Regions from separate parts of the Kinneretia aquatilis genome, predicted to be linked through region 1. Evidence: riboswitches for the same ligand, from Rfam matches in the RefSeq annotation. Region 1 holds a riboswitch; the other holds the start of a gene.

Region 1 (5,458 bases):
CGGGCAAGGCTTGCAGGGGCAGGGCCTCGGGGCCCTCGCCGCGCAGGAACAGGGGCGGGTTGCCTTCGGCCGGGTTCGGCAGCAGGCGCTCGATCACATCGAGCAGCTCGGCCACGCCGGCGCCGCTGCGCGCCGAGGTGAAGCAGACCGGGATCAGGTGCCCCTCACGCAAGGCCTGCTCCAGCGGCACGTGAAGCTCGCGCGGGTCGACATCGCCTTCGCTGAGATAACGATCCACAAACGCGGCATCCACCTCCACCACCTGCTCGACCAGGGCCTGGTGCGCCAGGCCCACCGAGGAAAAATCGGCCTGGCCGATGATGTTGTAAAAGCAGTCCAGCACGCGCCGCCCGCCTTCGGCCGGCAGGTTCAGGGGCAGGCATTCGCGCCCGAACACCGTGCGGATCTGCGCCAGCAGGCCTGGCAGGTCGAGCTCGGCCAGATCGATCTTGTTGATCACGATCAGCCGGCACAGGCCGCGCTGAGCGGCGGTCTCCATCATCTTGCTGGCCATGGGCTCCAGCCCGCTTTGCGCGTTGAGCACCAGCACCGCCGTGTCCACCGCCTCCAGCGCTGGCAGAGACTGGCCGATGAAATCGGCCGCCCCGGGCGTGTCGATGGCGTGGATGCGCACGCCGCCATGCTCCAGATGCACCACGCTGCTGTGCAGGGAATGCTGGTAGCGGCGCTCCAGCGGGTCGAAATCGCTGACGGTGTTGCCGCGCTCCACCGTGCCGGCCTGGGTGATGGCGCCGGCCTGCAGCAGCAAGGCCTCCAGCAAGCTGGTCTTGCCCGCCGCCGCGGGGCCGACCAGGGCCAGGCTGCGCAGGGCCGCGACCGCTGGCGAAAGGTGCGACTGGGGCGCACCGGTGGCGGATGGGGCGCGGCTGGCGTCGCCGTTCGGGCTCGGGCTCATGGCAGTCTCCTTGGCTCTCCGGCGCCCCGGCTTTTGTGGGGCGCGGTGATGGATGCGTGCGCGGTGCCGGGCTTTGACGCAGGGGAGGGGTCCGCTCGGCTCTGGCCTCAGGGTAGAGGAAGCCCGGCCGGCTTACAAGGCCCGCGCCGGCGGGCTTGGGCCGGTTCGCTCAAGTGGCCGCTTGCGCCCGGCCGGCCCAGGCGCCGAGCTCAGGCCCGCAGAAGGCGTAATCCAGCTCGGGCCGGCGGCCGCAGATCAGGTCCGCCAGGGCCGCGGCCGAGCCGCAGCTGTGCGTCCAGCCTAGGGTGCCGTGCCCGGTGTTGAGGAAGAGGCGGCCAACGCGGCTGGCGCCGATGTAAGGCAGGTTGGAGGGCGTGGCCGGGCGCAGGCCGGTCCAGTACTGGGCGCCGCTGGGCTGGCCCTCGGGCGCCACCATCTGCGGGAACAGCTCGCGCGTGCGCCGCAGCAAGGCCTCGCAGCGGCGCAGATTGAGCGTGCTGTCATAGCCATTGAGCTCGGCCGTGCCGGCCACGCGCAGGCGATCACCCAGGCGCGAGAACACCAGCTTGTACTCGTCGTCGGTCAGCGAGACCTGGTAGCTGTGCGCGGGCGAGATCACCGGCAGCGTCATCGAGTAGCCCTTGGCCGGGTAGATGTTGAGCGACACGCCCAGCTCGCGCGCCAGGCCGCGGCTGAAGGAGCCCAGGCAAAGCACAAAGCGGTCGGCGGTCAGGCGCTCGATTTCACCGTTCGCATCGGCCACGATCACCCGCGCCAGATCCTGGCCCTCGCGCTCGCAGCCCAGCACACGCGTCTGATAGCGGAACTTCACCCCGGCCTGCTCGGCCAGGGCGGCCAGTGCCTGGGTGAAGCGATGGGCGTCGCCCGACTCGTCGCTGGGCGTCATGCTGCCGCCGACGATCTGCGCGCGGCATTGCGCCAGCGCCGGCTCGATGGCCACGCATTCCTCGGGCGTTTTCATGTCCAGCTCGCAGCCTTGCTCGCGCATGATGCGGGCCGGCTCCTGCGCAGCGGCGTACTCCTGCTCGCTGGTGTAGAAGTGCAGGATGCCTTGCTGGCGCTGGTCGTAGGCGATGCCGGTGGCGGCGCGCAGGCGCTGCAGCTGCTCGCGGCTGTAGAGGCCCAGATTGACGATGTTGCGGATGTTGTGGGCGGTGCGGCCCGGCGTGCATTCGCGCAGGAACTGCAGGCCCCAGCGCCACTGGGCCGGGTCGGCGCGCAGGCGGAAGAGCAGGGGCGCATCCTCCTTCATCAGCCATTTCAAGACCTTGAGCGGCGCGCCCGGGTTGGCCCAGGGCTCGGCATGCGAGACGGAAATCTGGCCGCCGTTGGCATAGCTGGTTTCCAGGCCGGCCGCGGGCTGGCGGTCGATCACGGTGACTTCAAAACCCGCTTGGCGCAGATACCAGGCGGTGGTGACGCCGGTGACCCCGGCGCCCAGGACGATTGCGTGCATGTGTGCACTCCTGAAACAAGACAAACAGACCGTTGAGTGAGACGCGCAGGCGTACGCCCAGGCCCAGCGCGGGCTGTGTTTCGTTCCAGGCAGGTGAGGCACCCCAGGGTGGGGCGCGAGCCGGGCAGAGCACAGATCGGGCAATGGCAGCAAGAGCGTGCGCTTGACGCGCGCCGCTCCCGCTGTCCCTGTTACCTGAGAGATTCAGCCGCGCCCCGGGGGCATGGCCTTGCTCCTTCGGTGGCGGCTTGCGCATCGTCTGCGCGGGCCGCTCTCTCCAGCATTCGGCTTGTTGACGGATCCAGTACGGGGCCTGAGCGAGTATGGGAGCTTGCGCCTTCGGCGGCAGGGTCCAAAGCGGGCCTGCACTCTCCTGAATCCGGTGTGCAGTGTAGACGGGCTTGCCTGTATGCGAAGTCAGGGCAAATGCGGGGCAGCCCTGGGATCAGCGAGAGTCGGCCAGGAGTCCGGTCGGACGGACACAGTTTCGGCCCTCGCCCTTGGCTTGGTAGAGGCGCTCATCGGCCAGGGCGCACAAGGCTTCGGGCGTGTGGGCTTCGGCGTTGCCGGCCAGGCCCATGCTGACGGTGATGCCATGCAGATCGGGGTGCAGGCTGCGCCAGTCAAAGCGCTCGATCTGCTGGCGCAGCTTGTCGCAGAGCTGGCTGGCCAGGGGCAGGGGGGCCTCCACCAGGATCAGGGTGAACTCCTCGCCGCCATAACGCGCCACCACATCGGCGCGCCGGCAGTGGTCACGCAGCAGGCGAGCAAGCTGGCGCAGCACGGCATCGCCCACCGCATGGCCGAAGCGGTCGTTGACGGCCTTGAAGTGATCGAGGTCCAGCATGGCCAGGCTGAGCGGGTGGCGAAAGCGCGCCGCGCGCTCGCACTCCTGTTCAAGCAGCAGGTCCAGCCAGCGGCGATTGGCCAGGCCGGTCAGGGCGTCCTCATGGCTGAGCTGGCGCAGCAAGTCGGCTTGCGCCGAGAGTTGCGTCAGCAAGGCCTGCTTTTCCTGATCCGCCTGTCGGGCTGCCTGCAATTCCTGGCTCAGGGCCTGGGCCTGCTGGCGCACGAACAGGCCGCGCAGGCGCTGCTGCGAGTGCTCGCCCAGCAGGCGTTGTTCGCAGGCATGGTGGGCCTTGTAGTGCTGCAGGGCCAGGGCGTGATCGGCTCGCCGCTCGGCCAGCTCGGACAGGGCCCGATGAGCCTGGCTTGCCAGGGCGGTGAGCCGGCCTTTCGTGGCATGAGCCAGTGCGCGTTCCAGGGCGCCCTGGGCTTGCGGCAGATCGTTTCGGGCTTGCCACACGTCGGCCAGGCCCATCTCGATGCTGCACAGCGAAGGGCTGTCGCCCACGCTCAGGGCCAGCGGCCGGGCTTCTTCGAAGGCGGCCAGGGCCGCGTCCACTGCCCCTCGCGCCAGGCAGGACTGGCCCAGGCCCAGCAGTGCCTGGCCGAGATCGTTGACATTGCCGGTGCGCCGCGACAGGGTCAGCGCTTCGTCCAGAAGAAGGCAAGCCTCGGCATGCTGGCCGAGTTTGCTCAGCAGTGTGCCCAGGTCCAGCGCGCTGGTGGCCTGGCGCGCCAGGTCCTGGGTCTGGCGTGCGCAGTGCAGGCTGCGCTGAAGATGCTCCGCGGCCAAGTCCATCTCACCAATGCCTTGCAGCACCTGGCCCATCTGACCCAGGGCATAGGCCTGATCGACGATGGAGCCGTTGTGCTCGGCCAGTGCGAGGCTGAGCTGAAGCAACTCGAGGGCCTCCGGGAATTGGCCCTGCGTGAGGCGGGTCACCGCCATATTGTTCAGGGCGCGAGATTCGGCATGACTGGCCTGGTGGAGGCGGGCGAGTTCCAGGGCTCGCTGGTCCAAATGCAGGGCCTGTTCATAGTCGCCTTGGCGGGCCTGTATCAGGGCCTGCAAGTTCAAGGCATCCAGATGGCCATCGATCTCGCCCAGCGCCTCCAGCAGGCTGTGGGCCCGATCCAGTCGGGCTTGCAGTGGCGCCACCGGCTGGCCCAGGATGAACTCGCACAGGCTCCAGCGCAGCAAGGCATAGGCCAGGCCGCGCGGGTGGTCGATGGCCAGGGCCTGCTCATGGGCCTGCTGCGCCAGACGCAAGGCCCGCGGCGTGTCCGACATGCGCAGCGCGTAGGCTTCGGCATTCAGCGCGTCCACCTGCTCCGGCGTGAGCCGGGGGCGGCAGGGAGGCTGTGCTCGGGCTTTCATCGGCCGGCGTTCAAGGTCTCGGGCTTGCCGCCTGGCACTGCGCTCACTTGAGCGGAATCGGCGTGGCGCGATCCACCGGCACGGCGGTCACGCTGTTCTGCGGCGAGCCGTCGACCAGGCGGTCCGAATAGGTCAGGTAGACCAGGGTGTTGCGCCGGCTGTCGACCATGCGCACGATGCGCAGTTTCTTGAACACCAGGGACATGCGCTCGTTGAACACCTCTTCCTGCCGTGCCAGGGGCTTGGCGAAACCGATCGGCCCGGTCTGACGGCAGGCGATGGAGGCCTCGGCTTTGTCTTCGGCCAAGCCCAGGCCGCCCTTGATGCCGCCGGTCTTGGCGCGCGAGACGTAGCAGGTCACGCCCGTGACCTTGGGGTCTTCGTAGGCCTCCACCACCACCTTGTGATCGGGGCCGATCAGCTTGAACGCAGTGTCGACCTCGCCCACGGCCTCGCCGCTCGCCCGGGCCGGCAGGCCCAAGAAAAGAGCTGCGATTCCCAGCCCCATCAGGCCGGCACGGCGCCAGAACGAGGAGATCTTCGAGGCGAGCGGGGTGTGCGTCTTGGGCATGGTGGCGGCGTGTGCGGTGGCGTCGAGTGGTGGGGCGTCAGTGCTCGCCAGGGCTCGGGCGTTCGCGTGAGCCCAGGACTTGGCAAAAGCGCAGCAGATAGCCATCCAGGTCTTGTACCAGAAACTCCAGTTGCCCTTCTTCTTCCCGCTCGGACACCGGGTACCAGCTTTCTTCCAGCGCGCGGAAGAGGGGGCAGCCGAACTGGCGCAGCTGCGCCTGGAGCTGCTCGACATCCTCGACCTCGATCTGCAGATTCATGCCGCGGCCAC
Region 2 (5,458 bases), on a different contig from region 1:
GCTCGGCCAGGGCCTGGGCTTCGGTCGCAGCCGCCGGCAGGTCCATGCCCACTGAGCGCTTGATGCTGGCGGGCACCACGGCTTCGATCAGGGCGCGGCGCGAGGCGGCACCGATCACCGACAACATGCCGGCTTCGTCAGCGGCATCGGGGCCGATGTGGCGGGCTTGGAATTCGGTGGCGTTCTCGAGCACCGACAGGGGCTGCAGGGCGGACATCAACATGGCAAATCCTTGGAGCCTGGCGCCGCTTGTGGCGGCCTCAGGCCGTTTGTGTTCGGGAGAGCCTGCCACAGCAAGGCGCAAGGACTGCGCTCTGTGGCAGGGGGTGCCGCGGCCTCACTCATAGAGCCGCCGCGGCCGGTTTGATCAGCTGTTCTTGACCAGCTCGTCGTAGGCGGTGCTGTCCATCAGGCCGTCCAGCTCGGCCGGATTGCTCAACTTGACCTTGAAGAACCAGCCGGTCTTCAGCGGGTCGCTGTTGGCGAGCGACGGGTCGTCGCGCAGGGTTTCGTTGACTTCGGTGATCTCGCCGGCGACCGGCATGTAGACGTCGGCGGCGGCCTTGACCGACTCCACCACGCCCGCCACTTCCTTGGCTTCGAAGCTGCTGCCCACGGCAGGCAGGTCCACGAACACCACATCGCCCAGGGCGTCTTGTGCGTGCACGGTGATGCCCACGGTGACGATGCCGTCGGCTTCGATCTGGACCCACTCGTGGTCAGGCGTGTACTTGATGTTGCTCATGCGGTGCTCCGTTGCTTTCGGAAGGTGGAAAGGAGAAAGAAAATGAAATGTAGGGTGCCCGATCGGGGCCGGGCAAGCGCGACGAGAGCCGAGCCGGCTCTCATCCGTTCAGCCGCGGTAGTAGCCGTTGGGCGTGAACGGGGTGCTGGACACCGTCATCGGTGTGCGCTTGTCGCGGACGATGGCGAAGACTTCGGTGCCCAGGGCCGCAAATTCCTTGGCCAGGTAAGCCAGGGCCACCGGCTTGCCTACCGTGGGGCCCAGGGTACCGCTGGTGACCACGCCGATTTCCACGCCCTCGGCGTTGACCAGCTTGGCGCCTTCGCGCACCGGCATGCGTTCGCTGCTGACCAGGCCGACGCGCTTGCGAGCGGCGCCCTTGGACAGCTGCTCGTCCACCACGGCGGCACCGGGGTAGCCACCGGCACGGGCGCCACCGGCGCGGCGCACCTTCTGAATGGCCCAGGTCAGCGAGGCTTCCACCGGGGTGGTGCCGGTGTCGATGTCATGGCCGTAGAGGCACAGGCCCGCTTCCAGGCGCAGCGAATCGCGCGCACCCAGGCCGATGGGCTTGACTTCCGGCTGGGCCAGCAGCTTGCGGGCCAGCTCGACTGCCTGGTCCTGGTGGACCGAGATTTCGAAGCCGTCTTCGCCGGTATAGCCCGAGCGGGTCAGGAAGGTCTCAATGCCGTCCAGATTGAAGAAGCCGCCGGTCATGAAGGTCAGCTTGGCGACTTCAGGGTTCAGGCGCGACAGGGCGGTCACGGCCTGCGGGCCTTGCAGGGCCAACAGGGCTTGCTCGGGCAGGGGCAAGACCTGGCACTTGTCGCCGATCTTGGCCTGCATGTGGGCGATGTCCTGCACCTTGCAGCCGGCGTTCACCACCACAAAGAGGTCGTCCGGGCGGCGGGCGATCATCAGGTCGTCCAGGATGCCACCTTGTTCATTGGTGAACAGGGCATAGCGCTGCTTGAACAGGCCCAGGTCGATCACATCGACCGGCACGATGGTTTCCAGCGCAGCGGCAGCGCCATCGCCGATCAGGCGGACCTGGCCCATATGGGACACGTCGAACAGGCCGGCGGCCGCGCGGGTGTGCTTGTGCTCGGCCATCACGCCGGTCGGGTACTGCACGGGCATGTCGTAGCCGCCGAAGGGCACCATCTTGGCGCCGAGTTCGATGTGCAGGGCGTGCAGGGGGGTCTTGAGCAGGGGAGCGGAGGAGTCAGCAGCGGACATGGGAGCAGCTTTCGAGGGCAATCATCTGGCCCACGCCCCTGAGACCGACTCAAGGAGTGGGGGGGAATGCCCTCGCTGTCCGCTTTACCTGAGAGATTGGCCGCCGGCGTATTGCCAACAGCTTGCCCCTTCGGTGGACGGGCTCGAAACCCGTCTCTCTCCAGTGAGGACGCCCGACGTTTTGTGAACGGGCGTTTTATCAGTCCTTTTGCCTGAGCGTTCGCAGCGTGGGATCACCAGTGCCACTGCGCCTTCGGCGGCTTCCGCGAGGAAGCTCTCTCCTGACGGCGGCGATTGTAGCCCTGGTTTTTGCGCAAAAAGTGGCTCCGTGGCGAGGCCTTTTCGCAAATCCACAAATGCGCCGGCTTCCTCGCGTTCATCACGCCATGGCGGGCGCCGCTTCTGCCTATGCTGGCCGCAGCATGAATCACGCCTTGCAGGCAACACCGCGCCCATGAGCCACACCGCGCCCGAAATTCACCTCTGCATCCAGCAGCCCGGGGCCTATGTGCACTCCCTGGGCTTGCTCGATCAGGCGCGCTACTTCCGCTACCAGTTCCGCCGCCTCGGGGCCGAGGTCAGCATGGCGAAGAACCGGCTGCGCCATGGGGCGATCAATTTCATCTTTGGCGCCCATCTCGGTTTTGAGCCGGCCTTGCTCGATCGCCATGTCTGCGTGTTTGTGAACCTGGAGCAGCTGGGCGAGGGCGGGGCCCAGGTCTCGCCCGAGTATTTGCAGCTGCTGGCGAACTGGCCGGTGGTGGATTACGACGCCGCCAACTGCAGCGCCTACCGCGCCCGGCCGGATCAGGTGCCGGTGTTCCCCCTGCTGCATGCACCGTACCTGAGGCCGGCGGAATCCATCCCGCTGGAGCAGCGGCCCATCGATCTGCTGTTCATCGGCAGCATGAACGATCGCCGCCGCGCCTGGCTGGATCGCATCGAGGCCCTGGGCTTGAGCGTGGCCTTGTTCGACGGCCCGCTTTACGGCCCCGAGCGTGATGAGTTCATCCGCCAGGCCAAGGCCGTGCTCAATGTGCATTTCTACGAGAGCAGCCGCTTCGAGCAGACCCGGGCGGCGATCTGCCTGTCCCTGGGCACGCCCGTCATCTCCGAGCGCGCGCCGGGCACCGAGGTGCATCCGGCCTTCGAGGACTCGGTCCTGTGGCTGGAGGGCGGGCAGCTGGAGCAGTTCTTCAGCGAGGACTTCGGCACCCCGGCGTTTTTTGATTTCGCCCGCCTGGCGCTGGAGCGCTTTGAGCAGGCCGACCCGGCTGTGGCCTATGCCGAGATGCTCGCCGTTGCGGCCAACCATGCCGTTGAACGCCTGCCGGCCTTGCCGCAAGCGCCCTGGCGGCCGCAGCGCCTGCATGTGGGCGCCGGCGCCGATTACAAAGCCGGCTGGCTCAATATCAGCCGAGATGCCGAGCAAGAGCCCGATCTTCGGCTGGACCTGAGCCGCCCACTGGATCTGCCGCTGCGCGACCAGTCGGACGCGCATGGCCCGATCGAGCTGCAGGCCGAGAGCCTGGAGTTGCTCGACGTCAGCGGCCTGCAGCATGAGGCTTCGGCATTGAAGACCTTGCTGAATCAGGCTTTGCGTCTGCTGCAAACCGGCGGCGAGCTGCAACTGGATTTGGCCGGCGCCTTGCCACCCGAGCCTGCAGCTGCTGCGGGCTGGCTGGCCGCGCCCGATCTCTTCAGCAGCTTCTGGCAGGCTTGCGGCGAGGATTTCTGGGCGCTGGGCTGGTTCGGGCAGCGCTTCGAGCTGCTGGCCCATGCCTACTTCGATGCCCAGGCGCGGCCCTGCGAGGCCGAGGCGGCCCTGGGCACGCGGGTGGTGCTGCGCAAGATCGAGAGCTCGCTGCGCGAGCGCACCACGGCGCGGGCGCGCCAGAGCCGCTTGCGCCTGCCCGACGATGCCGTGGACGCGGCCCACCGCCTGTTGCCCGCCTGCCCGGCGGCGCAGGCCGGCGCGACGAAGAAATTCAAGTGGTCCATCCTCGTGCCCAGCCTGCCGGCGCGGCGCGAGCTGCGCAAGCGCATGCTGGCCATCCTGGAACCCCAGGTGGCCCGCTATCCCGATGTGGAACTGCTGGTGCTCGAAGACAACCGCAGCCGCGAGTACGGCCCCAAGCTGCAGGCCATGATCGACATCGCCCAGGGCGAGTACCTGAACTTCGTGGACGATGACGACGAGATCTCCGAGCACTACGTCGACACCATCTACCCCTTGCTGAACGGAGTTGATTGCGTGGGCTTTTCGGCGCGCATCAGCGTCGAGGGTGGGCCCTTCAAATCGGTGTTCTACAGCATGAAGAACAAGGTCTGGGTCGATGCGCCCGAGGGCTATTACCGCAACCCGCAACACTTGACCCCCATCCGCAGCGAGCTGGTGCGTCAGATCCCCTGGGTCGGCCACTACGGGGCGGATCGCACCTGGTCGCACAAGATGTCGGCCTCCGGCCTGCTTCAGACTGAAAACGTGACCGACGCGGTGCTCTACACCTACTACGCCACGCAGAAAGAAAACCGCGAAGGCGTCTGGCGCTGAGCGCTGCTGAGCAATCAGATCACGTGGTGGCCTGACTTCAGGTACCAGTCGGCCATGCGCTGACCGTTCCAGCGCAGCGTCACATGCTCGGCCTGCCGGGCCGGAGGCAAGGCGGCGCGCGGGGTGAACAGGGCCACGCACTGGCCGCCGGGCTGGCGCACGCTGTCGTAGATCAGGCCCGCGCTGCCTTGCTCGCGCAGGCTCTGGGCGAAGGGCCGCGAGGCGGCGTAGGAGTTCGCATCCAGCAGCGCCAGCGCGCGCAGATCACGGTCGTCGGCACGCAGTTCGTGCAAATCGGCCTGCACCGTGACGCGGTAGCAGCGCAGATCCACATCGATGGCCGGCTCGGCCGTGCGGGCGAGAAAGAGCGCGCGGTGGTGGCTGACCTCGGCCACGGCGGTTTCCAGCGTGGCCGCGGCGTAGTAGACACCGTAGCTGCCGTCGGAAAAACGGCTGCCCTCGGGGTTCAGGTGGGTGAAGGCCGCCATGATGGGGCTGCTCCCGGGGCCGCAGAGGCGCTGCTCGGGCGGCACCAGGCTCAGCTCGCCGAGTTGCTCGCGCAGGCGCGGGTTGCCGAGCGCCTCGATGGCGAAGACCACGGCCAGGTCCGCCGGCTCGGCCACTGCGTCGAACAGCAGCACGGGCGGGTAGCGGCTGGGCAGTAGACGGCAGGAATCCGGCCAGTGCACGGGGATGCAGGGCAGGGCGATCGGGGCAGACGGGGGCAGGGCGGAGGAGCTCAAACGCCAGGTCTTTCAGGCCCAGCCGCCGCGCTGTGCATCCAGGTACTGGCGCACGACAAAGAGATCGGCGATCTGGCCGCCCAGCATGCGCGAAAGGGCGCTGCCGCCGCCGAACAGGGGCGCGCTGTTGGCCTTCTTGATCCAGGCATCGGCCCGCTCCGGGATGGGAAGCAGGAT

What was found. Region 1 has a riboswitch for glycine ahead of C1O66_RS00115 (D-amino acid dehydrogenase). Riboswitches for the same ligand answer to the same signal wherever they lie in the genome.
Positions count from the first base shown of each region.
Region 2: linked by a shared signal. The riboswitch ahead of gcvT (glycine cleavage system aminomethyltransferase GcvT) and the one ahead of C1O66_RS00115 (D-amino acid dehydrogenase) in region 1 are both predicted to bind glycine.

Region 1 is NZ_POSP01000001.1:21,855-27,312, forward strand. It holds gene fusA (elongation factor G) at 1-916, opposite strand, end outside; gene C1O66_RS00115 (D-amino acid dehydrogenase) at 1,086-2,393, opposite strand; glycine riboswitch at 2,566-2,684, opposite strand; glycine riboswitch at 2,686-2,779, opposite strand; gene C1O66_RS00120 (diguanylate cyclase) at 2,839-4,617, opposite strand; gene C1O66_RS00125 (CreA family protein) at 4,661-5,125, opposite strand; gene C1O66_RS00130 (bleomycin resistance protein) at 5,226-5,458, opposite strand, start outside.
Region 2 is NZ_POSP01000004.1:837,652-843,109, forward strand. It holds gene gcvP (aminomethyl-transferring glycine dehydrogenase) at 1-223, opposite strand, end outside; gene gcvH (glycine cleavage system protein GcvH) at 368-745, opposite strand; gene gcvT (glycine cleavage system aminomethyltransferase GcvT) at 854-1,984, opposite strand; glycine riboswitch at 2,050-2,158, opposite strand; glycine riboswitch at 2,175-2,278, opposite strand; gene C1O66_RS23250 (hypothetical protein) at 2,439-4,538, shown strand; gene C1O66_RS23255 (RES family NAD+ phosphorylase) at 4,553-5,281, opposite strand; gene C1O66_RS23260 (antitoxin Xre-like helix-turn-helix domain-containing protein) at 5,294-5,458, opposite strand, start outside.